One region of the Lysinibacillus sp. RS11 genome, then DNA from elsewhere that is predicted to be linked to it. Evidence: riboswitches for the same ligand, from Rfam matches in the RefSeq annotation. Region 1 holds a riboswitch; each other region holds the start of a gene.
What was found. Region 1 has a riboswitch for cobalamin ahead of AB9L17_RS23170 (hypothetical protein). Riboswitches for the same ligand answer to the same signal wherever they lie in the genome.
Positions count from the first base shown of each region.

Region 2: it holds a riboswitch for cobalamin, as region 1 does, so the genes downstream of both, cobT (nicotinate-nucleotide--dimethylbenzimidazole phosphoribosyltransferase) here and AB9L17_RS23170 (hypothetical protein) in region 1, are expected to answer to the same signal.
Region 3: it holds a riboswitch for cobalamin, as region 1 does, so the genes downstream of both, AB9L17_RS14905 (energy-coupling factor ABC transporter permease) here and AB9L17_RS23170 (hypothetical protein) in region 1, are expected to answer to the same signal.

Region 1 is NZ_CP168124.1:4,495,275-4,505,472, forward strand. Features, by position in the region: gene AB9L17_RS23155 (MATE family efflux transporter) at 1-513, opposite strand, end outside; gene AB9L17_RS23160 (tyrosine-protein phosphatase) at 661-1,428, opposite strand; gene AB9L17_RS23165 (ABC transporter substrate-binding protein) at 1,668-2,630, opposite strand; gene AB9L17_RS23170 (hypothetical protein) at 2,632-3,174, opposite strand; cobalamin riboswitch at 3,341-3,532, opposite strand; gene AB9L17_RS23175 (glutathione peroxidase) at 3,808-4,353, opposite strand; gene AB9L17_RS23180 (hypothetical protein) at 4,713-5,261, opposite strand; gene ytvI (sporulation integral membrane protein YtvI) at 5,353-6,411, shown strand; gene AB9L17_RS23190 (NlpC/P60 family protein) at 6,525-7,706, opposite strand; gene AB9L17_RS23195 (ABC1 kinase family protein) at 8,052-10,040, opposite strand.
Region 2 is NZ_CP168124.1:1,284,978-1,295,175, reverse strand. Features, by position in the region: gene AB9L17_RS06280 (CotD family spore coat protein) at 1-92, shown strand, start outside; gene glnA (type I glutamate--ammonia ligase) at 207-1,541, opposite strand; gene AB9L17_RS06270 (MerR family transcriptional regulator) at 1,637-2,011, opposite strand; gene AB9L17_RS06265 (aminotransferase class I/II-fold pyridoxal phosphate-dependent enzyme) at 2,170-3,420, opposite strand; gene AB9L17_RS06260 (trimeric intracellular cation channel family protein) at 3,681-4,286, shown strand; gene cobT (nicotinate-nucleotide--dimethylbenzimidazole phosphoribosyltransferase) at 4,638-5,693, opposite strand; cobalamin riboswitch at 5,809-5,984, opposite strand; gene AB9L17_RS06250 (YheC/YheD family protein) at 6,389-7,153, opposite strand; gene AB9L17_RS06245 (rhodanese-like domain-containing protein) at 7,760-8,062, opposite strand; gene hfq (RNA chaperone Hfq) at 8,162-8,392, opposite strand; gene miaA (tRNA (adenosine(37)-N6)-dimethylallyltransferase MiaA) at 8,528-9,430, opposite strand; partial or broken gene AB9L17_RS06230 (alpha/beta fold hydrolase) at 9,417-10,198, opposite strand, start outside.
Region 3 is NZ_CP168124.1:2,896,630-2,906,827, forward strand. Features, by position in the region: gene cobJ (precorrin-3B C(17)-methyltransferase) at 1-675, opposite strand, end outside; gene AB9L17_RS14900 ((2Fe-2S) ferredoxin domain-containing protein) at 680-1,051, opposite strand; cobalamin riboswitch at 1,194-1,377, opposite strand; cobalamin riboswitch at 1,603-1,788, shown strand; gene AB9L17_RS14905 (energy-coupling factor ABC transporter permease) at 2,047-2,793, shown strand; gene AB9L17_RS14910 (energy-coupling factor ABC transporter substrate-binding protein) at 2,795-3,067, shown strand; gene cbiQ (cobalt ECF transporter T component CbiQ) at 3,073-3,843, shown strand; gene AB9L17_RS14920 (energy-coupling factor ABC transporter ATP-binding protein) at 3,843-4,679, shown strand; gene AB9L17_RS14925 (S8 family peptidase) at 5,077-8,574, shown strand; gene AB9L17_RS14930 (GNAT family N-acetyltransferase) at 8,694-9,134, opposite strand; gene AB9L17_RS14935 (DUF402 domain-containing protein) at 9,437-9,979, shown strand; gene AB9L17_RS14940 (alpha/beta fold hydrolase) at 10,121-10,198, opposite strand, start outside.

The DNA.
Region 1 (10,198 bases):
TGATACATACATCGTTTGCTTTGTCCTACCATGTACACGGATAATCGCTGCTAACGCATTTATAATTGCCTGTAAAAAAATAAAACTTCCGATAATAGCTAAATAGCTTTGTGCGTATTGAAGCACTTCCCCCTGCAAGTTCATCATCGTCATTAAATGACTTGAAAAGAAGAAAAATAAAATACTCATCACGAGTCCAACGATCAAATTCATCGTTACTGCTAAAGCGGATATCTTCGCAGCTTCCAAAAAACGCCTTGAGCCTAAATATTGCGACACAACAATTGAAGCACCATTACCAACTACTTCAAGTATTAAAATGGCAATATGAATATATTGATTGGCAGCACCCACCCCTGATACAGCATTATCTGATAAAGCACTGAGCATAAAAGTATCGGCTAGTCCCATCAACATAAATAAAAATACTTCTAAAAATATCGGCCACGTTAAATGAAACAAACTTAACTTATTAGTCTCTTTTCTCTCACTTTCTCTTAATGGATCTGCCAATACGTTTCACTTCTCCTATACGCGTCATAAAATAATAGTATCTTATCATAGATTATTAGGCTGTAAAGAGTTTTAGTATTTATTATCAAAAAGATTAACACTTCACAAAAAAATCCCTTTCACAAGACCGTGTGAAAGGGTTGCCTACTAAGTTAAGCAATACGCCTGCAATTGCTCACGCTTTTCTTTTGTTAGACCAAATTCTTGCTCTAAAAATGCTGTCTTTGAGCCAAATCGGTTATCCATTGCATCAAATGCCGCCTGTAAATAATCCTCACGGGCAGACATTAATGCATAAAATTGCTGTAATTCTCGATCATTATAATCTTGCTGAATTGCCTGAGCCATCTGTTCTACCAAGGACCGTAAATGTATATTTGTAACTAAATAGTCCTCCATGATTGTTTCCTCAGGCACATCTAAAGCGAGCAAAATAAGTGCACCACCGATACCTGTTCGATCCTTTCCTACCGCACAATGATGTACAAGCCCTAAATTTTCAGGGTTTTGAATCGTTACCATTAACTCCTTAAACGACGCATTATTAAAAGGCATTTGTGCATAAAATTCTCGGAACATCTCTGGATTTACAACCTTATAAAAATCTTTTTTTCCAGCGTTTGTAGGCATCTCAAAAGCATGATTGCCCTTTGCTGGAATTTGAATATATTTAGCTTGCGGGAAGATCGGATTAGGATTATTTTGTGCCTCATGGTTGTCGCGATAATCGAAAATTGTTTTCACACCTAGCGTTCCAAAAAGCTCCTTATCTGCTTTCGTCATTTTGCCAAGCGCCGCTGAACGATAAAACAAGCCATTCTTTACTGAACGCCCATCTCTCGTCTTATATCCACCCATATCACGAAAATTATGAACAGCCTCAAACGGAATAATCTTCATATCAAACTGTTTCATTTACTGCACCTCCCTCTATTAATAAACATTCTTATTTATATTCTATAAAACAATTCGCTATAATACCAATTTTCACACTAGGAAATGTCACCAGCTAGTCTCAAGCCGAGTGATGTATGGTTCTATTCGAGCACTTCTTCATCGAAGCGAAACACCTGTACAATGATCATTAGATTCGACCAACATCAAAAAAAGCTGCCCTGGATAAAGGACAGCTCTAAAATACTTTTCAATATAGATTATTTAAATAACTCAGGATATGCTGCTTTTGCTACTAGCTCAACAGCTTCACCAATACGTGGACCTGGACGGTTCGAAATATCAGTATCTATATAATAAACCGCTTTGTTTTGAATGGCTGTGATTGAATTCCATCCATCACGTGCAAGAATTTCTCCCACTGAGTTTTCTACATAGCTTACTGTTGTTAAAATGACTTCTGGATTTTTCGCAATGACATCTTCCTCAGATACCTTTGCCCAGCTTTGAACGTCAGCAAATACATTTTTCACATTAGCAGCATTTAAAATCTCTTGTTGGAATGTATCAGAACCAGCTGTATAGATGTCTGGCTTTGGACTAATTTCTAAGTAAATATTTTTTGGTTCTTTTACATCTTTGACTTTTGCCTGGACTTCCGCAATTTTAGCTTTAATATCTTCGTTTAACTTTTCGCCTTTATCTTCAATCCCCATAACAGATGCAATTTGTTGGATATCCCCGTAAACATCATCAAATGAAGCAGCTGATTTGATAGCAAAAACTTTAATTCCTGCATCTTCAAGAGTTTTTAGAGCATTTAAGTTTTCATCATCACCACCAGTTGTATAGGCAATAACAACATCTGGCTTTAACGCTAAAATACGCTCACTATTGAAAGTTGCAGCAGTAGAGACGCGCTCAATTTTTTGCGCTTCTTCTGGATACGTATCATACTCTGTTGCACCGACGATTTTATCACCAACACCTAGGGCAAACAAAATTTCTGTATTACTTGGTTGTAATGAAACAATAGTTTTAGGTACTGCATCAAACGCTACTTCTACACCACGATCATCCGTAACTTTATAGCTTGTGCTCTCAGTTTGTTGCTCGTCCTTAGAAAAAGTGTCTTTGTTAGCATCCTCTTTTGTGCCGCAGCCTACTAATACGAGTGCTAACATTAATACAGAAAGCCATTGTAGATTAAACAATTTCTTCATTTCATTGATTCTCCTTTTTCTTTTTCATTGGGTATGACTTACTAATAAACGGTATTTCAGCAATACCAGCGCGCTGATTCATATAGACAGCCATAACAAAAAATACATTGGCTAGTAATCCTATATAATCAAACAGAATAGCTGGTACTTCCCGTTCCTCAGAAACTTTGTGTAAAATACGGTATGATTTTTTCGACTCACTACGACATACATGTAATGCAGCAGCAGCCTCTGTTCCTTGTGGTAATACAAAATTCTGAATCTCATCTTTCACATGACTAACATAAAAATCATAACGATCACTAAGCCACGCTAAGTCATCTTCAGTTACTGCTAATTTCCCTCGGACGGAGCCATTAACATGGTAAGCCATTGGCAAAATAGCTAATAAATCATCTGCCACTACCCTTACTGTCTCTTTATTTACTGCTACTAAAGCGACACCCATATGTGTTGTAAGACTATCTGTTCGAATTTCAAAATCTACTGTTGATGCCTTTTCACGCATAAATGGATAACAAGAATAACGTGCATCTTTTTTCAACTCTAGTCCCCGCTTTCCTTCGTGAAAAATTCTTACTAATAGTGAGTATACATAAAAAAACGTCGCCCCTACTCCTAAGGGACGACGAAAATAGCATAAATAGTGTCGCATAGACACGACAAAGCCTATGTATTTGCCGCATATCCTCCTAGCTTCCGAAGAGCATCTATACGTTCAAATAAAGGTCGGTCTCCTGGCTTGTACATCCAATCATGTTATGAGTCATAAAAACCTGCCCATCCGATATTTCGACAAAGGTATATCTTTATGATTCCTGTACTTACAGTTGCGGAAACAGCTTCGGTCTTTCACCGAATTCCCAATTATGCTTGTTAACACCTTTATTTTGCAAAAATAATTCACTTGTAAAGCAGTTTAACACATATTGATAGGAAAAAATAGCTTTGAAATGAACGGAAAACAAATGAATACGAACAACAGTAAGCCTATTTCTACATAGCTATACAAAATCATTCTCTAATCTAAATTCAAGACATTTGAAGTATGCCCCTTCAACTTGACTGCACATTCTGTGGTGAAACGCTCTCTGCAAACGTATCCTCCCTCCACAATATGTACTTTCATCAGCATACTTCTTTAATCAAGAACAGATCCAAGTATTGATTCAAAGTTTTATAAAATTTTTTCAATAGCTTGCTCAACATCAAGCTGTGAATCTGTCGGTTCAAAGCGGGCAACTGTTTTACCATTTGTATCTATTAAAAATTTTGTAAAGTTCCAGCGAATATTACGACCGTCTAAAAAACTAGGTGCAATTTGGATAATTGCTTCTGCTAACATTTTTTCCTGCATACTTGCCTTGCCAAATTCACGATAGTCTATCTCGTGCTTTAAATAATTGAATAATGGATGTGTCGCATCTCCGTTTACCTGCACGAGTTCAAAAATCGGGAATGTTACCCCATAGTTGATTTTGCATAGGTGTGTAGTTTGTTCGCCATCTTCAGGATTTTGGTTATCAAATTGATCACAAGGAAAACCTAAAACGACAAAATTATCCTTCCCATATTTATCATACATTTTTTGCAAGTCTTCAAATTGATATGTAAAACGGCACTTGTTTGCTGTATTAACAATTAACAGCGTTTTTCCTCGATAAGTTTCCATTGATAGTATCTCACCGTTTGGCTTCTTAACTAAATAATTATAAATACTCATTGTTTAACTCCCTTTTTCCCTAAATTGTCAGGAATGTTGATTAACAATATTAATTGATTAGAATATGTAATTTTCTGCCACAATCAGTTAAACATGGTTCATCATGTTCATCACCAAAAGTTGCGAATGACATTTGTTTAGACGTATGTCATTTAATCTTCATTCAGTACAGACGAAATCAACCCTATGTTATGCCGATGGACCTTAAAAATAGGCATACAATAGTGAAACAGCCACAAAAAATCATATTATCGGTCAATAATAAACCTATATTTTCCTACTCAGCACGCCTGATATATTATAAACTATTTCTCTATTAGCGAAAGAATTTTCACAAAACAAATAGCCATTCCACGTCTTTAATGGATGGCTTTCATATATTTCTTTTTGTATTTAACATCTTTTTCTTCCGCAATTAAACGCTCCGCAATTTTTAGTAGCTTCGGGTCTTTCGTTTCATCAAATAGCTTTTTAAAAGATACAATAATATCATAGCGCATTAATGCCGGTTGTTTTTCGTCTAAGCATGTTTGAAATCTTTTTGCCAAATATGAAACGACTAAATCTTTTTGTACTTTCCCCGCTAAACCTATTTTCCAAATTGCCTGCAAAGTATGTCTCGCCGTTTCTGTTTTTTCATCATAGGTCACTGCCCAAATCTTTAAGAAATCCTCTAATACTCTCTCTTCTGGATCACTTTTTGCTGCCAATGCGCATAAAATTTGTGCCGCGCTTGCACGAACATGCCCATTTTTGTATGTAAGAGCCTGAACAAGTTGTTCCCAAACTGCATATGTCCAATCAACTGGTTCCTGCATTATTTTCATCAATTCTTCGTAAGATTCATATTGAATATCGCTGTCACGTTCTGTTAAATTACTAAAAAGTTGCATAATCTTTTTTTCCATGATTCATCCCTACCTTTATTGTTTCAGACCGTAATAATATTTTTATGTTTTATGGTACACTTAACTTACTTTGCGCAAAGAAGGTGAGTTTATGAATAAAATTAATTCTAGGAAACTGATTTTTAGAATGATTATGATTATTACTTTAATTGTAGCTGCATATTTTATTATCCCAGTTTCCGTTCCCGTTATATTAGCTGGTGTTACTGCATTTTTTTTAGAGCCAATTGTTATGTTCTTTAAACGGCGATGGAAAATGTCTCGGAAAATTGCAGTTGCGTTTATTTATATAGTGAGCGTTATTTTAATTTCCATTATTTGCTATTTTACTATTACACAACTTATGTCGCAAATAATTTCAATTTCAAAGCAAGCTCCCTATTATATTTCAAAACTATCAGAAATGTGGCTTAGTATGCAAGAAAACATTTCTAAATACACAGAAGACTTCCCTCCTGAAGTAAGTGCCTCGCTTCAAAGTACAACAATGGATTTCATAAAGAAAATCGAAGAATCTTTTTTAAACTTTTTTAATTATACTAAAGTTACAGCCTTCTTTGCTGAAATCCCAAGCCTATTTATCAGTCTTCTCGTTTATACGATTGCTCTATTTTTATTTATGCTAGATTTACCCAAGTTAAAACAAATCACCTATAAATATTTAAAGCCTAGCACTGCAAATAAATTAAAAATCGTCGCGAATCGTTTAAAGGATGCTATTTTCGGATATATGAAGGCACATTTACTCGTTAGCTTTATTATTGGGGGCGTCACACTTATTGGGCTATTACTAATCCAACCAAAATACGCGATAACGATGACAATTATTATATGGCTAATTGATATTATTCCTTTCCTCGGTTCTATTATTATTTTGGCACCATGGGGGCTTTATCACCTGTTAGTAGGAAATATATCTATAGCTGTAAAATTATTCATACTAGCTGCTATTTTACTCATTATTCGTCGAGTAGTCGAGCCTAAATTAATGGGTCACCATATCGGTTTATCAACTTTACCTACATTAATTGCCATGTTTATTGGTCTTCAGTTATTTGGTGTGATCGGTTTACTCGCAGGACCTTTTGTCATTATTTTCTTTATTGCATTAAAAGAAACAGGTATTATCAAGCTGAATTTTAAAATATAGCATTTTATATAAACATCAATTCAATCATCCCCTAAACAAAAAAAGTCATCTTTGTATTTTTTCTTTACAAAGATGACTTTTTTGTCATTTCAAACGTCTATATAATGTAAGGCTTATTGAACACGACCGAAGCCTACTAAATATTGGTTCCACCAGTCAAGTGACTCAATGACAACACCCTTATTTTGAGCGTCAATCATCGTGTTGTTACCTAAGTAAATGCCAACATGCGCTACACCTGAACCATAGCTGAAGAATACTAAGTCACCTACACGAGCTTCACTTGCTGAAATACGTTGTGTTGCTGAATATTGTTGTGATGCTGTACGTGGTAAAGATACACCTGCTTGCTTGTAAGACCATTGTACAAGACCTGAGCAGTCAAATCCTGTCGATGGGTTATTGCCGCCCCAAACATAGCTAGAGCCTAGGAATTGCTTCGCAGTGGAAATAGCATCACCTGAAGATGCAGTGCCTGCGCCAGACCCAACAACGACTTTTTGTGAATTACCTTTTTTACCATCGCTATCATTGTTTTCATTGTTACTATTGCTATTATCGTTACCATTGCCGTTTGTTGCTTGTACAACTGGAGTAACTGCTTGAAGCGCACGTAAACGAGCTGCTTCTTCCTCTGCTTTTTTACGTTCTGCTTCTAAACGTTCTTCTTCTTGTTTCGTTGCAATTTCTGCCTTTAATGCAAGAGATTTCGCTTCGTTTTCAGCTTTTTTTACTTCCATTTCGCTTTCCTTTTGTTGAAGCTCTTGGAATTGCTTTTGAAGCTCTTTTTGTTTTTCATCTAATGTTGCTTTTTGTTTCTCTAAGTTAGCCTTATCTGCTTCTTGTTGATCTACTAATTCTTGGTCAGCATCCATTAATGTTTTTACCGCTACGACACGGTCCATTAAATCTGCAAAGCTTTTTGATTCAAGAACAACGTTTAAGTAAACACCCACAGTGTCATCTTGCGCTTGATACGCAGCCATACGCTCACTTAAAATTTTAGAACGTTGCTCAATACGCTTTTCAGTTTCTGTAATATCTGCATCAACGTCTTTAATATCTGTTTGTACTTTGTTAAATACTTTTACTTTTTCATCGATCTCTTTTTGTAAATTTGTTAATTCTTCTTGTAGCTTTTTAACTTCTGTATCTATTTTAGCTTTCTTATCAATCATTTGTTGAGATGTTTCTTCTGCGTGCACTTCTGTCGGTTGAACTGTGTTAAATAATAAGCCACCAGCTAGCGCTAATGCTAGCACCATCGACTTACGCCATTTATTGCGCTTACCCACGTTACTTCTTTCCCTTCATTAGTCAATTTCGCTCTTGGAGTTTTAATGTAATCAATTGAACGATTTATTTTGTAATTTCTTATATTTATATTAGCCTTTTAAAGTTTAGCATTATCAGCACAACTTTTATACTATTTCACACCTATTTAATCGTTTAGTAAAACTCGAAATATATTTGTAACATTCGTGTAAAATCTAAAATATTCTACAAAATACCGTTTCTTTCTACAAAATATCATTTTCAGCTACTTTCCTATTAGATTCGCTCACTAATTTGTAATGTTTTTGTAATATTTCTCGACGACGTTTTGAACATAAAAAAAGGTAAGGGAACATCTCCCCTACCTATTGCTTCATAGAACGTAACGCTTGAATAGAAAGCCGAACTAACAGAATAGCACACAAAAATAAACCTATGTATGCAGCTGTATTTAAGTAAACGGCGTATGAATCGTGAATAAATTGTGAGATTGCTAAAAGTGCTACAGAAATAATACCAAAGGTAATACCAACGAGAAGTAAGACCAAACGGGAAAACAGATTTGTAATAAAACGTGCATTATGCTCATCCGAAAAAACATCGTGATGTAAAATAATTTTTCCGCTCTCTACTCGTTGAATAAGCTGATCAACCCGTCTTGGCATTTTGCGTAATGTCGGAATAAGCATTGATAGTTCTTCTTGCAAGCGTTCCTTTGTTGCCATCGGTTCTTTAAATGGCTTTAGGAGAGATGCCCGCATATACGTAGATGAAAAATCTTTCGCTTCCATAAAAATATCAAAACGCGAATCAATTACCCGTAACGTCCCATCTAATGTTACTAATGATCGTAGCGCTAAACCTACTGCGGGATAGAAAGCAAGACCGAAATCACGGACAACCGTAAATAACGCATGTATCAATTCTTCTGTTGGAATTCGATCCACGTAAGAAATCTTCAACAAAATTTGATCAATGGCTTGCTCCATCTTTGCACGCTCTGCATGATCAGCATTTTCAACCAATAGTGTTAGACCATCATATAAAATATTTGAATCATTTAGCTGAATCCCCATTAAAAATAGCTTTAAGCCCTCTTGTTGTGTAGCCCCCAAACGACCAACAGCCCCAAAATCAAGGAGGATTGGTGTACCATCCTTCTCATCAATATGAATATTTCCCGGATGAGGATCTGCATGAAATATACCTGAAAATAGCATCTGCTCAAAGAAGGAATATAAAACAGTACGCGCAAACTGCCTACGATCAATTTCTAAACTATTAAAAACAGCCGCACCATCTGCAACACTTTTCCCCCGTACGTATTCCATGACAATAATATTTTCATCACAATATGCTGTATAGATTTTAGGAATACGCACCTTATAATCGCTTTTAGCAAGGGCATTAGTCACTTGCAATGTATTCCGAACCTCAATATCTAAATGAATTTCCTCGCGTAATCCATCTGCAAATCCTCTAGCAAGTTCTCGAAAGCCCAACGATTCAGCCCATGTAGACTTGCTTGTTAGCCAATTAGAAAATTCCTCCAAAATCTCAAGGTCGTCTCGCATGATCCCCTTTATTTCTGGTCGCAGTAGCTTCACCACGACTTCATCATAATTCTTTAATCGCGCCTTATGTACTTGTCCAATAGACGCTGCCGCAATAGGCTCCATTTGAAAACTTGCAAATATCTCATTCACCGGCTTAGGAAGTGAGCCTTCTAAAATTTGAGTTACCTGCTCTGACGGTAAAGGCTTCACACGATGCTGCAGCCTCTCCAATTCGTCAATAAAGATGGGTGAAAACAGTTCCTTACGTGTAGAAAGCACCTGACCAAATTTAATAAATATCCCACCACATTGCTCCAAAGTAGACCTTAAAGCAATCGCAAGCTCCTTTTCATTTTCTCGTTGTCTTGCGTATTTAATCGTTTGCACAACACCATTTGTCACAGCTATTTTTAACACCTGTCGTAAGCGCTTTTGTTGTCGCCAGTAGCTACGAAGGCGCAACAATAAATTTTTTTGGTCATTACGACGATCTCCAGCTGTAATACCACTTGAGTCAAAAAGCTCAAAAACAAGGTAGAGCAGCATAGAAATTAGCAGCATGCTACCAAGCCAAATAAGTGTACTGACCTCTGTCACCGTTTGCATCACTGTTTCAGACAAAAAATCTGTATGGCGCAAATAAGAATACCAGTAGACAAAGGACGTCAGCGTCACACTAATAACTACAGAAAGAACCCTACGAACAAAATTGATATTTGAGCCAATTAATCGACCACTTACAAAATAAATAATCCCTGATACGGCAATGATTTGGATTAAAAATTTCAAAAAAATCAACAGCGTCACCTCCGATGCTACTTCCTAATACTGCTAGTATAACAAATTACGATCTGTACTTCTTTTAATATAAAACGAATCCATTTTGAAAAAAGATCTCTCAAAATGGATTCTGTATATTTAAATACCTGTTTTTACAAAAGATTAATCACTCTTGT
Region 2 (10,198 bases), 1.7 Mb from region 1:
GCGATATGCGACCTGATCCTTGCCATATGCACCATCATCATCACATGCCACACCATCATCATCATCACCACCAAAAATATATGGGCTACTAAATATTTGATTGAAAATGTCTAGCGCCTATCAGTTCTTGTTATAGTATTTACTATCAAATTATGAATTTCAAAAGAAAAAAACCGAGTACCTTGATTAGGTACTCGGTTAATATATTAGTACATTTTTAAATATTGGTCGCGTTCCCATTGATGTACTGTTGTACGGTACATATCGAACTCGATTTCTTTTGCTTCTTTAAAGTTTGCGTAGATATGCTCGCCTAAAGCTTCTTGCGCTACTTTATCTTTAGCTAGTAATGCTAAAGCATCGTCAAGTGCTGGTGGTAAGTTTTCAATACCGTTCGCTTTACGCTCTTCTTCAGTCATTACATAGATGTTACGATTAATCGCAGCTGGTGGTGTTAATTGTTGACGAATACCTTCAAGACCAGCTTCTAAAATAACAGCCATTGCTAAATATGGATTTGCAGATGGATCCACAGAACGTACTTCTACACGAGTTGAAAGACCACGTGCTGATGGAATACGGATAAGTGGTGAACGGTTTTGAGCTGACCATGCTACATAACATGGTGCTTCGTAACCAGGTACAAGACGTTTATAAGAGTTAACTGTTGGGTTTGTTACAGCTGTGAAACCTTGAACGTGAGCAAGGACACCCGCCATGAATTGCATTGCTGTTTCAGAAAGACCTAGTTCAGTCGATTCATCGTAGAATGAATTCTCTTTACCTTTAAATAATGAAACATTGAAGTGCATACCAGAGCCAGCTTCACCGAATAATGGTTTCGGCATGAAAGTAGCATGTAAGCCATGTTTACGTGCAATTGTTTTAACTACTAATTTGAACGTTTGGATGTTATCACAAGCTGTGATTGCATCTGCATATTTAAAGTCGATTTCATGTTGTCCAGGAGCTACCTCATGGTGAGATGCTTCGATTTCAAAGCCCATTTCTTCTAGCTCTAATACGATATCACGACGGCAGTTTTCGCCAAGATCTGTAGGTGCTAAGTCGAAGTAACCACCATGGTCGTTTACTTCTAATGTTGGTTCACCTTTTGCATCTAATTTGAATAAGAAGAATTCTGGCTCAGGCCCTAAATTGAAGCTTGAGAAGCCCAACTCTTCCATTTTTTTAAGGATACGTTTTAAGTTGTTACGTGGGTCACCAGCAAACGGCTCGCCTTTAGCAGTGTATACATCACAGATGAAACGTGCTACTTTCCCTTTTTCAGAAGTCCAAGGGAACACTACGAAAGAATCTAAATCAGGATGTAAATACATGTCCGATTCTTCGATACGAACAAAGCCTTCAATGGATGAGCCATCAAACATCATTTTATTTTCTAGCGCTTTGTCTAATTGGCTTACAGGAATCTCAACGTTTTTAATTGTGCCAAGAATATCCGTAAATTGTAATCGAATAAAGTTTACGTTTTTTTCCTCGATAAGACGTTTAATGTCCTCTTTTGTGTATTTACCCACAGTTTTCCACACTCCTATAAATTGTCTAGCTTTTATTATTACCCTACCCTATTAAAATAATCTAAACTGTTACCAGAAGCGTACGTTTACTTTAATTAATAGAATCGAGATAAATCCCCTTGTCTGATGGAAGATTTTTGCATGCGCTGTGCTTGACGCATTTCTTCACGCATAATGCGACGTAATTCTGAATCACTTAAATTTGGTTCTTCTGTTGCAACAGCATCATTCTTTTTAGCGAATAGTTTTTTAATCTTCGCCATATTCATACCTTGTTCTAAGTAATCTTTAATTTCAAGCAGTATGTCGACGTCATTTAATGAAAACATTCGACGGTTGCCTTCTGTTCGGTGCGGCTCAATTAAATGGTGTTCTTCATAATAACGAATTTGACGTGCCGAAAGCTCAGTCAATTGCATCACAATATTCATGGATAATAACGGCATAGTTCGTCTAATTTCACGACTCATTTAAGTCCCTCCAATACCCGCTAATCATATAACGAAAATTTTACACTGTCAACCAGTCATGTAAGGTTTCCTTACATCAATTAAAATATTTTTTTCGAATTGATGAAAAATTGTAAAAAACTATTCAAAACGAAAGTATTGAATAGTTTTTTCATCTCCTATTTTTGGATTTTTTGTACAGCACTACAAATAGCAAATTTTACGTGCTCATATGTTAACCCACCTTGAATAAATGCTGTAAACGGCGGACGAATAGGACCGTCTGCTGTAAGCTCAATACTTGAACCTTGAATAAATGTTCCAGCTGCCATGATGACATCATCCTCATAGCCAGGCATGTACGCTGGCTCTGGTGCGTAATGCGCATTAATTGGTGAGTTTGCTTGAATTTCACGACAAAACGCAATCATTTGTTCCGCGGTTTGGAAAGAAACCGATTGAATTAAATCTGTACGATTAGCATCATACCTTGGTGATGTATTCATCCCAATTTCCCCTAGCATAGCAGCTGTGAAAATGGCACCTTTTAATGCTTGAGATACAACATGTGGTGCAAGGAAAAATCCTTGATAGAAATCACCAAGCGTGTTTAATGTTGCTCCTGCCTCAGCACCAATACCTGGTGATGTCATACGATAAGCACATTTCTCAACTAAATCTGCACGACCCGCAATATAACCACCAATTTTCGCCAAGCCTCCACCAGGATTTTTAATGAGCGAACCTGCCATTAAATCAGCCCCAACCTCGGTCGGTTCCTGTGCCTCCACAAATTCACCGTAGCAATTATCAACGAAAATAACGGCATTTGGCGCTAATTCACGGATTTTTGCACACATGTCTGCAATTTGTGAAATGGTAAAGGATGGGCGTGTTGCATAGCCCTTCGAACGTTGGATAGCAATCATTTTTGTGTTTGGTGTAATTGCAGCTGCAACGCCCTCCCAATCGATCTCTTGATTATTGATTAAATCTACATGGCTATAACCGATTTTATAATCTTTTAAGGAGCCAGTATCCTTATCGCCACCATCGACTATTGATTGCAATGTATCATACGGCTGACCCGAAATATAAAGTAATTCGTCACCAGGACGTAATACTCCGAATAAACTAAGCGTAATTGCATGTGTACCTGAAATAATTTGCGGACGTACGATGGCAGCCTCCGCTCCAAAGACCTCTGCATAAACACGTTCTAGATTGTCACGCCCCTCATCATCATAGCCATAACCATTAGACGGATGCAGATGATAATCACTTACTTGATGCTTTCTAAACGCAGCAAGCACTTTTTGTTGGTTGAAGAATGCCATGTCTTCTACCTTTGCATGAAAAGGACGCACCTTTTCTTCTATTTTAGCTGCTAATGCTAGTGTTTCTTCCATTAAATTTGTTGTAAAAGTCATTATATTCTTCTCCATTTCACATTTGTTCAAATCCTATCTTAACAATTTGTATGCTTGCCTGCAAAACTTGCTATTGTTTCTAATTGCATTTTACGCTAATCTAAATTGCGGACTTCATCTATTATGTCCTACTATAATAGGATATTTAATATCTGATAATTCCAAAGCATAAGTTGATACTTTTCTTAGCAAAAACTTCTACGCTACAAAAAGGGTTTGCAACTAATCAAAAAGATTTATTCATATAGGGAGTGAAAGGGTTGGCTTGGGAGGTTTTTAGTATTATTGGAACAATTGCCTTCGCTATTTCTGGGGCAATCATTGCAATGGAGGAAGAATACGATTTATTCGGTGTATATATACTCGGGATTGTAACCGCTTTTGGCGGAGGAGCTATACGAAATTTGCTCATAGGTTTGCCTGTAACAACACTGTGGGGACAGGATATGATGTTCCAAATTGCCATTGCAGCCATTACAATTTTTTTCTTATTTCCACATCGACTCATCCAACATTGGCATCGCTGGGGCAATTTCACTGATGCTATCGGTTTATCGGCATTTGCAATTCAGGGTGCTCTCTATGCCGTGAAGCTCGACATGCCCATTAGTGCAGTTATTGTAGCTGCTGTCTTAACAGGGTCAGGCGGTGGAATTGTTCGAGATTTATTAGCTAGACGACAACCATTAATTCTCCGTGATGAAGTCTATGGTGTTTGGGCAGCACTAGCTGGACTTATTATTGGGCTTGGATTATTTTCAGGGGATATCTATTTATATGTATTATTTGGTGTAATTACTGCACTAAGAGTTCTTTCATATATGAAGAAATGGCGTTTACCGTTGCGGAAATTGCAGCGGGCATAGCTAAGTTTCCTTACATCACCGTATAACAACAAGAGGCTGGGACAGAAAGAAAAAATGTTAGATCGATTTCGGTCTAACATTTTTTTGATTTAGGAAGGAACACTCTACTCATTGAAGCGAAAAGGTTATTACCTGTTTTCGCTATTTTTCAAAATAATCGAGTTCTGTCCCAGCCTCTTATTTTTTATCAATAGCAGATTTTAAATCCTTTAACTATAACTTTTGTTTATGTGTAGCAGCGCCTAGAAACAATATATCCTAATAGAAATAGTATGTTACCCTAAGTAAACTTTTTGCTTGCTGAGTAACTACTTTCATAAGAACTTGTTTTTAGAATCTCATAATATTTAATTACTTTTCTAACAGCAGAATAGCTTCCTCTAATGTTGTCATGTTTTTCATCATGGAACATGCTGCGTCCAAAATAGGAAACGCTAAAGCTGCACCAGAGCCTTCGCCCAATCGCATATTCATCTGCAACATCGGTTCAACTCCGAGCATTTCAGCAGCAATTTTAGCACCTGGTTCTTCGGAAGCATGAGAAGGAATGATATAGTCTTTTACTTTTGGTTCGAGTTCGTATGCAATAAGTGCAGCAATAGTAGAAATGAAGCCATCAATCACAACAGGCTTGCGATTTGCAGCTGCAGCGAGTACAACTCCAGCCATAGCACCTATTTCTAAACCACCAACTTTTGCAAGAATGTCAATAGCATCATCACGATTTGGTTTGTTTAATGTAATAGCATTATGAATAACTTCTATTTTATGGTCGATTCCACCTGGCCCAACACCTGCACCGACCCCTGTCACTTCAATCGGATGACATGCACGAAGAACCGATAATATTGCAGCACTCGGTGTTGTATTTCCAATCCCCATTTCACCTGTCCCGAGTACATTCGCCCCTTTTGCTATTTCTTCGGTAGCTACTTCAATTCCTACTTCAATAGATTGAATGGCTTCTTCCCTTGACATGGCAGGACCTTTTGCCATATTGTCCGTTCCATATTTAATTTTTTTTAGGATAACACCAGCATCATGCGGAATATCTTCTTTTACGCCAACGTCTACTGTGACAATTTTAGCATCTGTGATTCTTGCGATAGCACAGACACCAGTTCCACCTCTAGGAAAATTTAATGTTTGAAAGACCGTCACATTTTGTGGATTAGATGTCACCCCTTCATCACAAACACCATGATCTGCGGCACACACAATAATCGCTTTATTATCAATCGCAGGAAATAGTTCTCTTGTAATCCCAGATAGTTGCACAGCAAGGGTTTCTAGTCTTCCCAAACTTCCAGGAGGCTTGCATAGTGCATCTATGCGTTCTCTTGCCTGCTCCATCATTTTGTGGTCAGTACTGTGAATGTTTTGAATCGTCTGTTGTAATAATTGCATGAAAATTTCCCCTTTCTTTTTTGCCTCATTACTCGAAGATATGATTTAGAGAAAAAAATAAAAAGCCTGTAGTTTATTTCATAACAAATAAACTACAGACTTTTCCATCGTCTATATAATACGCAGCAGTTAGGCAGGTCTCCTGGCTCAATTTCAACATTTCATAGAACCTTCCCAGACTATGCTAGTGGCATTCTCCATGAAACTCTCTTTTACAGTGGTGGGACCGCTAAAGCTTTTCACTTTATTCCCTATTCTCCCGCAATGGGCACCTAATGCTTTTATGCAATTATTTTAAATTTACGATAAAGTGTTTTTTGTGTCAATATATTTAATTAAATGAAAAATTGTTCCAGGGATTCCTTTGCTGGCATTCGTTCCAAAATAGTGAATTCCAGTAAAAGAGTCTTTTAACACTTCGAATAACCAAATAAATCTAACGTACGCGAATTTAGGTTCCTGAGGGCTGGCAATTTGAGCCCATGCTGAATCTTCTCTCCAATAGAAAATTGATTCATAACGCGCCTACTCAACCACAATCTATTTTTCCTAGGTAAATTCCTAATCGTTCACAAGTAACGGATTCAATTAAAACTTATTTCCTATAAATATAGTAGGGAAAGTAATTTTTTGATGTATGTCTATTGAATAAAAATATGCTGATGACTAACATGAAAAATAACTACATTTCAAACTTAGCCTTCATTTTGCATTTTCCTAATCTCAACAATATTCTTCCAGATCGCCCTATCAACTTTGGCAAAACTACGTATGCTTGGCGTTGTATTTACTTCGAATAATATAGGTTTTCCTTCTAGATTTATTCCAAAATCAATGCCATATTCTCTACAAGGAAAGTGGGATGCTATTACTTCAGCTACTAAAATTGAATCCTCTTTTAGAGAATCTATTGTTTGATCTTTCTTTGTATTATCCATCATCAAATAACCTGATAATAATTCCTCAATCGATATTGCTTTAGAACCTCGATTTGAATTGACAATCCCATGATCCTCAGTTGCCACTCTTCCGTAAATCCCACCAATTACCCATTTTCCCTTTAGATTTTGAACATGAACACGAATAGATATTGAATTCCCATCAGGGGTTAGACTTTTGACCCCCTCTTGTATAATATAAATTCCGCTTAATCTACCTTGTTTCTCATATGGATGTAGAACTTGGTGGAAATCCTCAATTGCTGCTACACATTTACTTATTTCCTCACCTTGCATGGTAAATCCGTTAAAACAATAGTGTCCATCTTTTCTTTTGTAGACTTTATAAATTGCTCTTCCTTGTCCAGCGCTATTATGTTTCACATAAATATACTCATACTTATTTAATAAATAGATTAGGTTTTCTAGACTGTAAAGTATTGATTCTGGCATGCAGTTAGTTGTTAAAGGATTTTGTTTTAAAAGTAAGCATTGTTCCCATTTTCCAAGTCCGTTTTTCAATAAACTCACCTCATTTAGTTAGATATTTTCATTTCTTTTGTATTGATAGTGTAGTCCTCTCCACTTATGGAGGTTACTGTATTCTATGTAAATAGATTTATCTTGCATAGGTGGGTGAGACTTGGTAACGCGATATCTCATATTTTTCATTTTGAGTCCCATAATTAAATTTACTACACTAGAAAAGTAGTATTATGATTGTTCTCAATACACCATTTTTTGATTTCAAAACATTAGTTTCTAATATACGGAAAAACAACAAAATTTTTTAATGAAAAAATATATTCAGACACACTTAAATTTTTAATGGATACCTATAACGGTCTTTCCGCAAAAGTTGTAGAGGAAGTTGGTTTAAATGGGATATGGGCGAGTGGTCTATCGATATAAGGATCATTAGGTGTAAGAGATAATAATGAAGCATCATGGACGTAGGCATTAGATATACTAGTTTAAACTTTGCCAGTTATAACCTAAAGATTCGTGAGCAAAAAAAGGATAATCCATACAATAAAATTTTAGCCTCATCATGAACTCACTAAAAAATAAGAACAAGAAAAAAGAAAGAGCAAATATTAATAGGCTCTTTCTCTTTAAAGTATGTCATTATTTAAATTCTAACTCTCCATCATATGCAAGCATGCCGCCTTCAAGGTTTGTCACGTCAAACCCTTGAGCTTCTAAGTATGAGCATGCATTTGCTGAACGAGCGCCAGCCTTGCAAACGATAATGTATGGCTTTGAAGCATCTAATTCATTTATGCGATCAGGGATTGTCCCAAGAGCAATATGTTGAGCACCAGGAATCATACCTTGTGCTACCTCATCATCTTCACGAACATCAATAATGTATAGATCTTCGTTCGCATCTAATAGTTCTAATATTTCTGTTGTCTCCATCGTTTTCATCTGTGTAGTCCTCCAATATATCGATTTCCTTTTACATTATAGCCTGAAGGCAAAAAAACAGCTAGTGTCATGAACACTAACTGTTTTACTCTAATGTTTCTATTCTTCTGTCTCTAAAAAATCGACTTGCTTTGCTGGAACAAATGTGGAAATAGCGTGTTTGTAAATAAGATGCTGTTTACTTTCAACATCTACTAATAACACTGTAAAATTATCATAGGATTTCACAGTCCCTTTTAACTGGAATCCGTTTAACAGAAACACAGTAACAAAAACACTGCTTTTACGTAGATGGTTCAAGAATGTATCTTGCAAGTTAATTGATTTCATCAAATATACCCCCCTTGCTCTCTTCCTACCTCTTAATTCCTATATTAGCACGTTCTACCAATTTATCAATTAGTAATTTTTAGAAATTTATCAAAAGTATAAAAACAAAATCTACGATAAGGCGAGATCAATCAACTAAAGTTGTTCTTCATTTTTAAGAAAGTAAACATCCATTTTATTGCGGAAATATGTTAGTTGTCTTTTCGCATAGCGGCGAGAATTTTGTTTCAAACTGTCAACAGCTTCTTCTAAAGAACATTTTCCATCTAGGTAATCATATAATTCCTTGTAGCCGATTGCTTGGATTGACTGTACACCACGAATATTTTGCTGCCATAAACCCTTTACTTCTTCCAAAAGCCCCTTTTCCATCATTATATCAACGCGAAGGTTAATACGATCATAGAGCTCTTCACGTGACATATTTTGCCCAAGCCCTATAATCACATGATTGTAAAGTGGAACTTCTCCACGATTATGTGCTTCTGCTGCCTTTGAAACGCCACTAAGCTCAATCATTTCTAACGCACGTATGACACGGCGAGTATTATTTGGATGAATGGTCTCTGCTGTTTGTGGATCAAGGTTTTTAAGTTTAGCATGCATAGCCTCTGGACCTAATTTCTCCAGTTCTTCATAATAGGCTTTTCTTGCTACTTCATCTACCTGCTCCTCAGTAAATTGAAAATCATAGAGTACTGCCTGTACATATAATCCTGAGCCCCCTACAATAATCGGTAGCTTGCCGCGTGCTTGAATTTCCGCAATTTTAGCACGCACTAATTTTTGATAGTCAGCTACTGAGAAAGGTTCCGTTGGCTCTTTGAAGCTAATTAAATGATGTGGCACACCTTCCATCTCTTCTTCCGTAATTTTCGCTGTACCAATATCTAAATCTTTATAAATCTGCATGGAGTCACCATTAATGATTTCGCCATTATATTTTTTCGCTAACTCAATGCTTAGTGCCGTTTTACCAGAAGCAGTAGGTCCTACGATTGCTACAACCTCTGCTCGCTGTATTTTATCTTGTATCATATTTTTCTAACCACCGTAATAAAACTTTATAGACTGCTTCTTGATTATCTTCGTTCAAAATTTCATGACGCTTATCCTCAAATAAGTAAACCGTCACATCCTGTAAGCCCGCTGCTGCAAATTGTTCTGCCACAGAGTATATACGCCTTGACCTTGTTCTCCAACTGGATCCATGCTACCACTTATCAATAATATCGGTAACTCTTTCTTTATATTCGCTATCTCTTTTTTACGATTTAACGACTTAAAACCCGTTGTTAAATCCACAAAAAATTGATTTGTTGGGATAAAGCCACAATATGGATCATCTATATATTTTTGCACCTCATCCTCTGTCGAGCATAACCAATCATACGCAGTCTTCGAACTTGGGAACTGCTTATTAAAACTACCAAAGCTGAGCTTATTTAATATTTTGCTCTCCGTCTCTTTACCAAATTGCTTGGCCAATGCTTTTGCTACTAAATTCCCCATCTTATGCAATGCTGTAACATTCCCTGTTCCACAAAGAATCGCATTATCCACTTGCTCGCTATACAATTGAATATATCTTCTAGTAATGAACGACCCCATACTATGACCAAATAAAATCAAAGGTACATCTGCAAATTGTACATGCATTAATGTTACTACCTCATGAGCATCCTCTACTACACGGTCAAAACCATTTTGTTCGGCAAAGAAACCTAGTGTGCCATTATAAGCTGCTGTTTCTCCATGTCCTCGATGATCATGCATTGTTACTGCATAGCCAGCTTCATTAAGAGT
Region 3 (10,198 bases), 1.6 Mb from region 1:
TAGCATGCCAATATCATGTTCTAGCATTTCCGCTAAAGTTGTCATCGTAATTTCCTGACGTTCACGATACGCACTTTTCACAAGTCCTACCGGTGTATCTGGAGAACGATATTCTAATAAAATTCGTTGTGCTTCTACGATTTGTCTCGTACGACGGCCACTTTTTGGGTTATAAAGAGCAATAACGAAATCAGCCATTGCCGCTGCTTCTACTCGCTTTGCAATTAAATTCCAAGGTGTTAAGTGGTCACTTAAACTAATCGTACAGGCGTCATGCATAATCGGAGCACCTAGTAAACTTGCACATGAATTGATAGCAGAAATACCAGGAACAATCTCTACCTCAACACCAGTTGCTTCCGTCCAGCCTAGTTCAATTAAAACTTCATATACTAAGCCTGCCATGCCATAAACGCCAGCATCACCGCTCGATATAACCGATACGATACTTCCTGCCTCTGCTTGGCGTACTGCTTCTTGTGCACGTGAAACTTCTTCTGTCATACCAGTACTAACAATTGACTTTGCACTAACTAAATCCTGAATAAGCTCAACATATGTTTTGTAGCCTATGATCATATCACTTTGTTGAAGTGCCTCAACAGCACGAGTCGTAATATGTTTAAAATCCCCAGGTCCAAAACCAACTACGAAAATCTTTCCTTTTTGCGCCATTTTGTTACCCCTCTTTCACCTTTTCAATGCCTTTAATGGCTGTTGTTTGTGCTGTACGCTGTAACGAACCTTCACGCAGTGTAAAGACATGCTCATTTTGTAATACTTCATGATTTAAATCTTGTACGAGTGCCCGCGCATGCTCTGTAGTCGGCACACGGTACCAATTCCCCTGAGGATAAGCGATAACAACACATGCATCCTTACATCTACCATTACAGCGTGTCCTAGTCGTATGTATGTCCTGATCAAGCGCTTGCATTTGTATTTCATCACGGATTGCCTGTGTAATTTCCTCTGCATCTTTTTTCATACAGCTACTGCCATTGCAAATAAAAAGATGCGTTTTCATCCCCTCTAAATTCCAAGTTGTCATTGTTGTTCTCCCCTCATTTGCTTTTAGGAAAAAGAAAAAACCTTTACTCTAGACGAAGAATAAAGGTTTTGTAGAAGCCAAATTAAAACGAATATATACAGGTACTCGCTCTCGCTTCAACTTCTCCCTCCGAAAAGTTTGCATGCATTTATCACAATAAGCAGGTTTCCTGACTTAAGCTTCCTTTTACTTTCGCGCCTTCCTAAGTTTTCACTAGTGGCATTTGCGATTTCATCAGCTATTACAGTAGCGGGGGCTGTATCGGATTTTCACCGATTTCCCTATTATCTCGAAAATATTCAAGCACTTATTGATGTTTTATATGAAATTGTATCTTTTATGTAATAGAAAACTGTCTCTATCATATCTTAATTTTTAAAAATTTCAATATTTCTTTCTCAAATTGTGACATTTTTATTAAAAATTCAGAGAAAACGCGAAATTTCTATCTGTATTTATCTGAATTTTCGACATTGACCTTTAATTCTAAAATTTTTATAAAAAGTATGGCATATATGTGGAAATTCATGTTACACTTTGTCGTGAAATCTCACAACTTCATACTTTTTCGGTGCGAAGTGTATACCATTTCGCTTAAAAGGGAAGCCGGTTCAAGTCCGGCGCGGTCCCGCCACTGTACTAGGGAGTTTTATAGATCATGTCACTGTCCAAAGGATGGGAAGGCCTATAAAACGTTGAACTAAAGCCAGGAGACCTGCCGAAAAATATGTGATCGTTTCAACCTACGAGGATAGGTGTGCGGCTTAGCAGATTAAAATTTTATTTGCCTCTTTTAGCTATGCACTTTTCCAAAGTCGGAGAAGTGCTTTTTATTTTCATTCAGAAGAGACCCCATCTTATGGTGGTAGATGTTTACAGATATAACCAAAACACCTCCTGAATGGAAATAAAGCCTCCGGACGCAATTACGCCAAGGCGAAATTGATTTCGTTCGCACGCTACATTCGAAAAATATAATGTTAGGAGGAGAGATTTTGAAATTCTCACATTGGAAGCTTAGTTATTTCTTGTTGGCATTTTTACTTGTGCCAAATCGTGCATTTGCTATGCATATCATGGAGGGCTTTTTGCCGATTGAATGGGCGATTTTTTGGTGGGTCTTATCGATTCCATTTATTATTTTAGGATTACGCTCTATTCGTAAAACCATTGATGAAAATCCTGAAACAAAAATGATACTAGGTTTATCCGGTGCCTTCGCCTTTGTATTATCAGCCTTAAAAATCCCTTCTGTAACGGGGAGCTGCTCGCATCCGACAGGAGTTGGACTTGGGACTGTTCTTTTTGGGCCACTAGCCATGAGTGTGATTGGGACAATCGTTTTATTATTCCAATCTTTACTTTTAGCACATGGCGGGCTTACAACATTAGGGGCAAATACATTTTCTATGGCAATTGTTGGTCCTATTATTGCTTACTCTGTATTTAAAGGCGCACAAAAAATGGGGCTATCATTTTCAGTAGCTGTCTTTTTAGCAGCAATGCTTGGTGACTTAGGTACATATGTTGTTACATCTGTACAATTAGCTCTTGCCTTCCCTTCTGAAGTAGGAGGATTTATGGCATCATTCACAAAATTTGCTGGTATTTTTGCATTAACACAAATTCCGCTCGCGGTTAGTGAAGGAATTTTAACAGTGATTGTTATGAATTTCTTGAAAAAATATAATGTGAGCGAACTAAAAGCATTACGTGTTTTCTCAGCTAAGGAGGCACACTAAAATGAAAAAAAATTTACTGCTCTTGGCAATTGTTGTGTTTCTAGCTATCATTCCTCTATTTATCCAAAAGGGTGCAGAATTTGAGGGTGCTGATGGCCAAGCGGAAGCAGCAATTGGTGAAATTAACGCTGACTACGAACCATGGTTTGAAAGCATTTGGGAGCCACCAAGTGGTGAAATTGAAAGCTTATTATTCGCTCTACAAGCTGCTATCGGCGCTGGATTTATCGGCTATTTCATCGGCTTTATGCGCGGCAAACATAAAGAAGGTTAAACGATATGTTACTCATTGATAAGTATGCTTATTTGAATAAGCTAGCGTCTGTTCATCCGCTAGAAAAAATGACGTTATCCTTAGGACTACTATTATTGTCGCTTATCATGAGAGATGAACGAATTTCACTCATTACATTTATTGTAATGAGTGCTTTTACCATTTTAAGCGCAAAAATCCCAGTTAAATATTATGCAAAACTTCTATTACTACCGGGATTTTTTTTACTTTCTAGTTTAGTATCCATATTAATTTCTATAGCCCCATCAACAAGCACGCTTCCTACCCATATTTGGTCATTTTCTATTAATGGTTGGACAATTTTTGTAGGGCGCGCGAGTATAGAAACAGCCCAGCAGCTTTTTTTCATCGTCCTTGGTAGCATTAGCTGTTTGTATTTTTTAATTCTTACAACATCAGTACAATCGATCTGCTATGTTCTACGACTATGGCGACTTCCCACTTTATTTGTAGAGTTAGTGGAACTAACGTATCGATTTATTTTTATTTTTTTAGACAGTATGCAAAAAATCCATCTTGCCCAGCAGGCTCGATTAGGTTACCGCTCCCCTATGCAATGGCTACGCTCAATTTCAATGCTAATTGCAGCTTTATTTGCCGAGATGTTCCAGCGAAGTCGTGAACTAAACAATGCAATGCAAGCACGCGGTGGAGAAACTGTCTATTGGCAGGAGAATTGTACCTATTGCATGAAAAACTGGCTAGGTATGGCTGTTATTTTTATTTCCCTTATCATTTATGGAGGTTTTTTCTGATGACAGATTTATACTTTGAACTAAAACAATTATCCTACGCTTATGCAGATGGAACCCATGCTTTGACAGATATGACACTCCAAATTCCAAAGGGAAAAAAAATCGCTTTACTTGGTCATAATGGAGCTGGGAAATCGACTTTATTTCAGCATTTAAATGGCATTTTAAAGCCTACCACTGGAAGTATATCCTTTTGTGGCGAAGAACTTAACTATAATAGAAAAGCATTAAAAGAATTGCGCCAACAGGTTGGTATTGTTTTTCAGGATGCAGACAACCAGCTTTTTTCAGGTACTGTTATGCAAGATATTGCGTTTGGACCTTTAAACCTTGGTTGGACAACAGAAAAAATTGAAGAGAAAATTGCATGGGCTGTTGCTCAAACTGAAGTTGAATCATTACTCGATAAACCGATCCATTTTTTAAGTGTTGGCCAGAAAAAACGTGTTGCAATGGCTGGAGTACTAGCGATGGAACCATCTGTTTTATTATTAGATGAACCAACTGCTGGACTTGATAATTATTATGCTGCACAAGTTTTACAGTATTTAGCTAAATTAGAGAATGGTGAACGGACTATTTTACTGGCAACGCATGATATCCCATTAGCTTATGAATGGGCAGACCAAATAATCGTGATGGAAGCTGGAAAAATCATTTATAATGGGGACCCTGTTGAGTTGTTCTTTCAAGAGCAATTGCTTGAACGGGCCCATCTCGAACGCCCATGGGTCTTTGAAATGGCGATTGCCTTGCAAAATAAGAAACTATTTGACAAAAACATTACAATGCCTCGTTCGAAGGAAGATTTACAAAGACTTATTGAGCAGCTTTAAGACGATGTTTTAAGGATGTAACATTTCTTGGACTATAGTTGTGTTTTTAGGCTCATCACCAAAAGTTGTGGATGACATTTATTAAGACGTATGCCTTTTATCTTCATTCAGTAGAAGACTCCCACCTCTGAAGGTTGTGAGATAAATACGGATGTGGTTAATTGTTAATATATTCTAATCATTTACTGAAATAGAGGAACTCAGTCTAAGAACGCCACGTCCTCAGTCGGAACGGAAATCAACCACACGTTATGGTGATGATCCATAGATTTTACATAAAGGAAAAATATAGATTGGTACTTTTGGAAAAATAACACCTTATTTACGAAACTTTTCTATCATTCATCCGTATTAGTATAGATGTGACTTATATTAAACACTCAAGGAGGTAATACAGTTGAAGAACTGGAAAAAGAAATCATTTGCTATAGTAGCATCTGCTGCACTAATGGTCCCTACTGCTTCTGCCTTTGCTGAAGCACCGCAAAAAGCAGAGAAGAACCCAGAGTCAGTGAAAGTAGCTAGCAATCAGAAACAAGCAGAAAAGAATCACAAAGAATGGATTAGTAAGGATACAATTATCGTCAAGCATTCTGGTCTTGATAAGAATGTCCATAAAAAAATTGGCGCAAAAGTAATCCGCTCTATTCCTTCATTAGGTTACGATGTTATCCAACTTAACAAAGGAGTAACTTTAGAAAAAGCAGTTTCATATTATGCAAATCAAAAAGGGGTTAAAAATGTTTCCCCAAGTTACATGTATCATTCCTTTGGCAATGGCGGAGACCCAAAGAAAAATGATATGTATCATTTAAACTTACTTGAAATTGATAAGGCCCTAGAATTAGCAGGCAATAACGAAGTAAAAGTAGCGGTTATCGATTCTGGTGTGGATTTTAAACATCCAGATCTAAAATCTCAAGTGCTTCCACCTTATAATGCAGCAGCACCTGCCAATACTACTAATACTGGTGATCACGGAACACACGTAGCAGGAATTATTGCTGCGGCAAAAGATAATGCTGTGGGAGGACATGGGATTAATCCAAATGCCAAGATTCTTCCAATTGATGTATTCAACGGAAAAGCTGGAGCCAATGATTTCGTCATTGCACAAGGTATCCTTTACGCTATTGAGCAAGGCGCTGATGTTATTAACATGAGTCTTGGTGGGTATGGACAATCTCCACTAATGAAAGATGCTGTTCAGAAAGCGATTGATCAAGGAATTACCGTTGTAGCGGCTGCTGGTAATGAATCGACAGATAATTACTCCTTCCCTGCTTCTTACGAAGGCGTTATTAGCGTAGGTTCTACGAATGATAGAAACAAACTATCAAGCTATTCAAACTATGGCCCATCGGTTGACCTAGTAGCTCCAGGTGAAGAAGTATACAGTACAGTTCATGATGAGAAAAAAGGATCTTCCTATGTAAAATTTAGTGGGACATCGATGGCTTCTCCTGTTGTTGCAGGTGTGGCGTCCCTATTAAAATCAAAATATCCAAATTTAAAGCCTCATGAAATAGAAGCTATTCTCGAAATGACGGCAAAAGATTTAGGTGAGAAGGACTATGATTTGACATATGGACATGGCCTTGTTAACCCTGTGAAAGCATTACAGTTTGATTTAAAAAATCTTCCTAAACAGTATTCGGAAACAACAGATGAGCGTATGAAAAACGCAAAAGTCCTCAAAAAGAATACACTAAATACAGAAAAAGGTGAATTCAAGCAGCCAGACGAAAAGAAATGGTACAAGGTTGATTTAGAAGCAAATGAATACGCACAACTGACACTAAAAGGTGCAAATAAATACGATTATGCATTTGATTTGTACTTCTACCCTGAAGGTCAAAATGGGAAAGCAGAACCAATCAACGTGAATGATGTTCGTATTGGAAAGCAAGAAGGATACCTATATAAAGCAGATCAAAAAGGAACCCTTCTTGTTGGCGTAAAGGATCATAATGGCAGCTACGACTTAAAGGGTAAATCTAACTACATCTTCACAGCTCAAACAACTAAAGAATTACCAGTTGATTCATTAGAAATAGACAAAATGGAGAAAATTGCAAAATTCCCATTCAATACAGCAGGGAAAAACTATACCCTACTTTCTAAAGATCAGAAAAGTGACAAAGATTATTTTACATTTTCAGTAAAAGAACCAACGACACTGAAATTTGATTTATCTGGTATTCCAGGTGTTACAGCATCTATGGAACTTTATTTAAAAGAAGACTTAGATAATGTAGCAAAAGAACAAGTCGATACTGAGGAACCAGAAGAGGCCTATCCTCTCCAAGCATCCTACGGTATGGATAAAGGCGACGGAGTAAGCCTTATTGTCGATGCTATGCCTGAAGAAGAGTATGTACTAAGCGTATCTAATGAAAACGGAAACGACTTCTCGCTTGAAATGTTCTTTAGCGGCGGCATTGATACGAAAGAAAATGTAAGTGAATCAATTATTCCTTACACGTTAACAGGAGCAGCCGTTACCCTTCCTAAAGATGAAGACGGACTTCCATTAATTGAGGAAATGCCAGAAGAAAATGGACAAATGGATTCTGTACCTTTAGCTGAATCTAAAATAACAAAACGCAATGAAATAGATGATTTAATGAATATGTTCATGAATCCCGATGCTATGGAAAATCCAGAAGACGTGGATGCAATTATGAAGCATGCGATTCGTTTTGATATTGGTAAAGATCAAAAAGCATACTTCCAATCAGATTATGATAAAGATTACTTCTTATTTAAAGCCCAAGAAGATGGCATATATGGTTTCAACATTAAAAAAGGTATGAACCAAATGCCAGCTGGTACTGTATTTGAATATGATGAAGAAACAAAAGAATTATTACCAGTTTCTTCATTAACAAATGATTTAGGGCTAATGGGTCTATTCCTTGGATCAACAAGTGATGAAAACGTTGCAAAGACAATTTCATTGAAAAAGGACAAAACCTACGTTGTAAAAGTAGGTAATTTTGGTGACCGTTCTTCTGAACCATATACACTTAAAACAAGTAAAGTGGCAGCTATTCCAGAAGGCTATAATAAAGAAAATAATACAGAAAAAACAGCTCAAACGATTCAACTTGGTAACAGCTATAAAGATTATCTAGTTTATCAAGATGATAGTGATTTCTACTATTACAAGCAACAAGGCAAAGATGAAGTCATGAGTCTTCTTGTTTCTTCTGAACTACTTAAAAATGAACAGCTAGATAAATTACCTAAAGAGCTTCAAAATAACTTAAAATTCACAGGTTCCATTATTGAAGACACAAATGGGAATATGCAAATTGATCCACAAGAAATGGCAACAGAAATTACTTTTGGACAACCTGATAATATCTTTGAATTACTACTTGGTATTTCAGGGACATCAGATGTAAATACTTCTTTCAAAGCGAAAAAGGATCGCGGTTATTTTATTGTTGTTAACGGAATGAAACTTGGACAAGTATCAACTCAACCATATACATTAACGTTGTTTGATCATACAAAAGTAGATGAAGATGCAGATTCCAAGGTAGTGAATGGTATACCAACAAAACCATCTACACTTACGAAAAAAGACGACAAATGGGTAGCGACGCACTATCTAAATGCAGGTGTTCCATTTGGAGATAAAGACTATTTCGAATTTAATAATGACCGCAAACGCGATGTGCTCTTCTCTCTACAAACAGAAAAAGCACTAGATGGCGTCATCCGTATTATTGATGCAAAAGGAAAAACAGTAGAAACCTTAGATCTTTACGGCGCAGAAGATGCTGAAGTAGGTACAGTTGAACTGGATGAAGGAACATACTTTATTGAAGTAAGTGAAGCTGACGGCAAAGCAAGTACACAACCATATACACTTGAAATAAAATAAGTTGAAGGATTGTCCCCTAGATAATGAAATCTAGGGGATTTCTTTATCATTATCGATTTCATCCATGTTAGGCGAATACTAAAAAAGCATCTCATCCGTGATGGATGAGATACCTCTTTTTAGCTAAAATACTTTACATAATTACAGTATTGATCTTGTTTCATATTAAGATTCTCATATAGCTTCCGTGCATGAACATTATCAGTTGCCGTTTGAAGCGTCACGTAGCGAGCATATTGCTGTTCACAATATTGAAATACCTTTTCCATCAATGCCTTGCCCACCCCTTGGCCTCTAGCTTCTTCTTTTACATAAATATCATTTAATATATATGCACGCTGTAATGCAATGGACGAAAATGTCGGATATAATTGTGCAAAGCCAATTATATTTCCATTTTCTACAACTACAAAAATAATGGATTCTTTTAAGGCCATTCGTAATTGTAAAAATGCCTTCGCACTGCTTACATCTGACTCAATCCCATAAAACTGGCGATATTCATCAAAAAGCACTGTTAGCTCCTCTAGCTCATTCATTGTTGCTTGAAGTATTTCCATCCTATTCTCCCCTTGTGTCTACCCATGATCGTCTAAAATTATGAATCTAGTTTTCATTATAAAGGAAAAAATGGAATAAACAAAAGAATATCCATCCTATTCTAGCAAGGAGATACTTTAGCACAGCTTTTCATCTAAAACTTCGGAAACAATTTGCTCAATATGTCTTCAGGTTCTATTCCACCTATTGCGAATGCTTTGAGGTGCCCGTATGTATTAGCAGGTTCCTTCTTTAAGAAAGATTTTTTAATGTATTTAAAGTTTTGTATCCTTATTATTTTAAATGAGTTTGGAGGATTCGTATGCTAAAAAGAAAGTTTGGAGACCGTTCACAATGGCAACGAGTTATAGAAAGAAAATATGGCCAGTCATACCTTGATTCTAAAGATTTTAAGGGTTATATCACTTTATTAAAAACAGTAAAAGTGACAGAACCCCTTTCCGTGAATTATGGAGAGAAAAGATTATGTATTGTCGATAATGGCTATATATGGTTGCAACAATTTCCTCTTGAGAAAAACCATGCAGTAACAACAATGTTTGATGCTAACGGAGAAATAATTCAATGGTATATTGATATTTGCAATAAAAACTCAATCGAAAATAATGTGCCTTGGATGGATGATTTATTTTTAGACCTCATTTTGTTGCCGTCAGGAGAGCTGATTGAAAAAGATGCTGATGAATTAGAAGAAGCTTATGTAGCTGGTATCATTGATAAATCTCTTTATGAATTGGCATGGAACGAACTAAACAGTATAAAAAGAGATATAAGTAAAGGTGAATTTAAATTGGTTAATCTTTCTAAGCAGCATAAGGAAATATTAGTAAATAAAATAAATTAACTTTGGTTCTTCTCCTTACAAAACTCCATTTCGAAGTCATCTTTATTCAAAATGGAGTTTATATGTATTGGCAGCTTATTAAGTTTTACGAGCACATTATATGTAACTTTTAGAACACTCTTTCAAATTGACTATCTAGCACTAATTGATCACCTTGCCATCTGGTAATTTGTCAGCCTTTATCCACTCTTCTACAAAACAGTTAAAGAACTCGGGGTT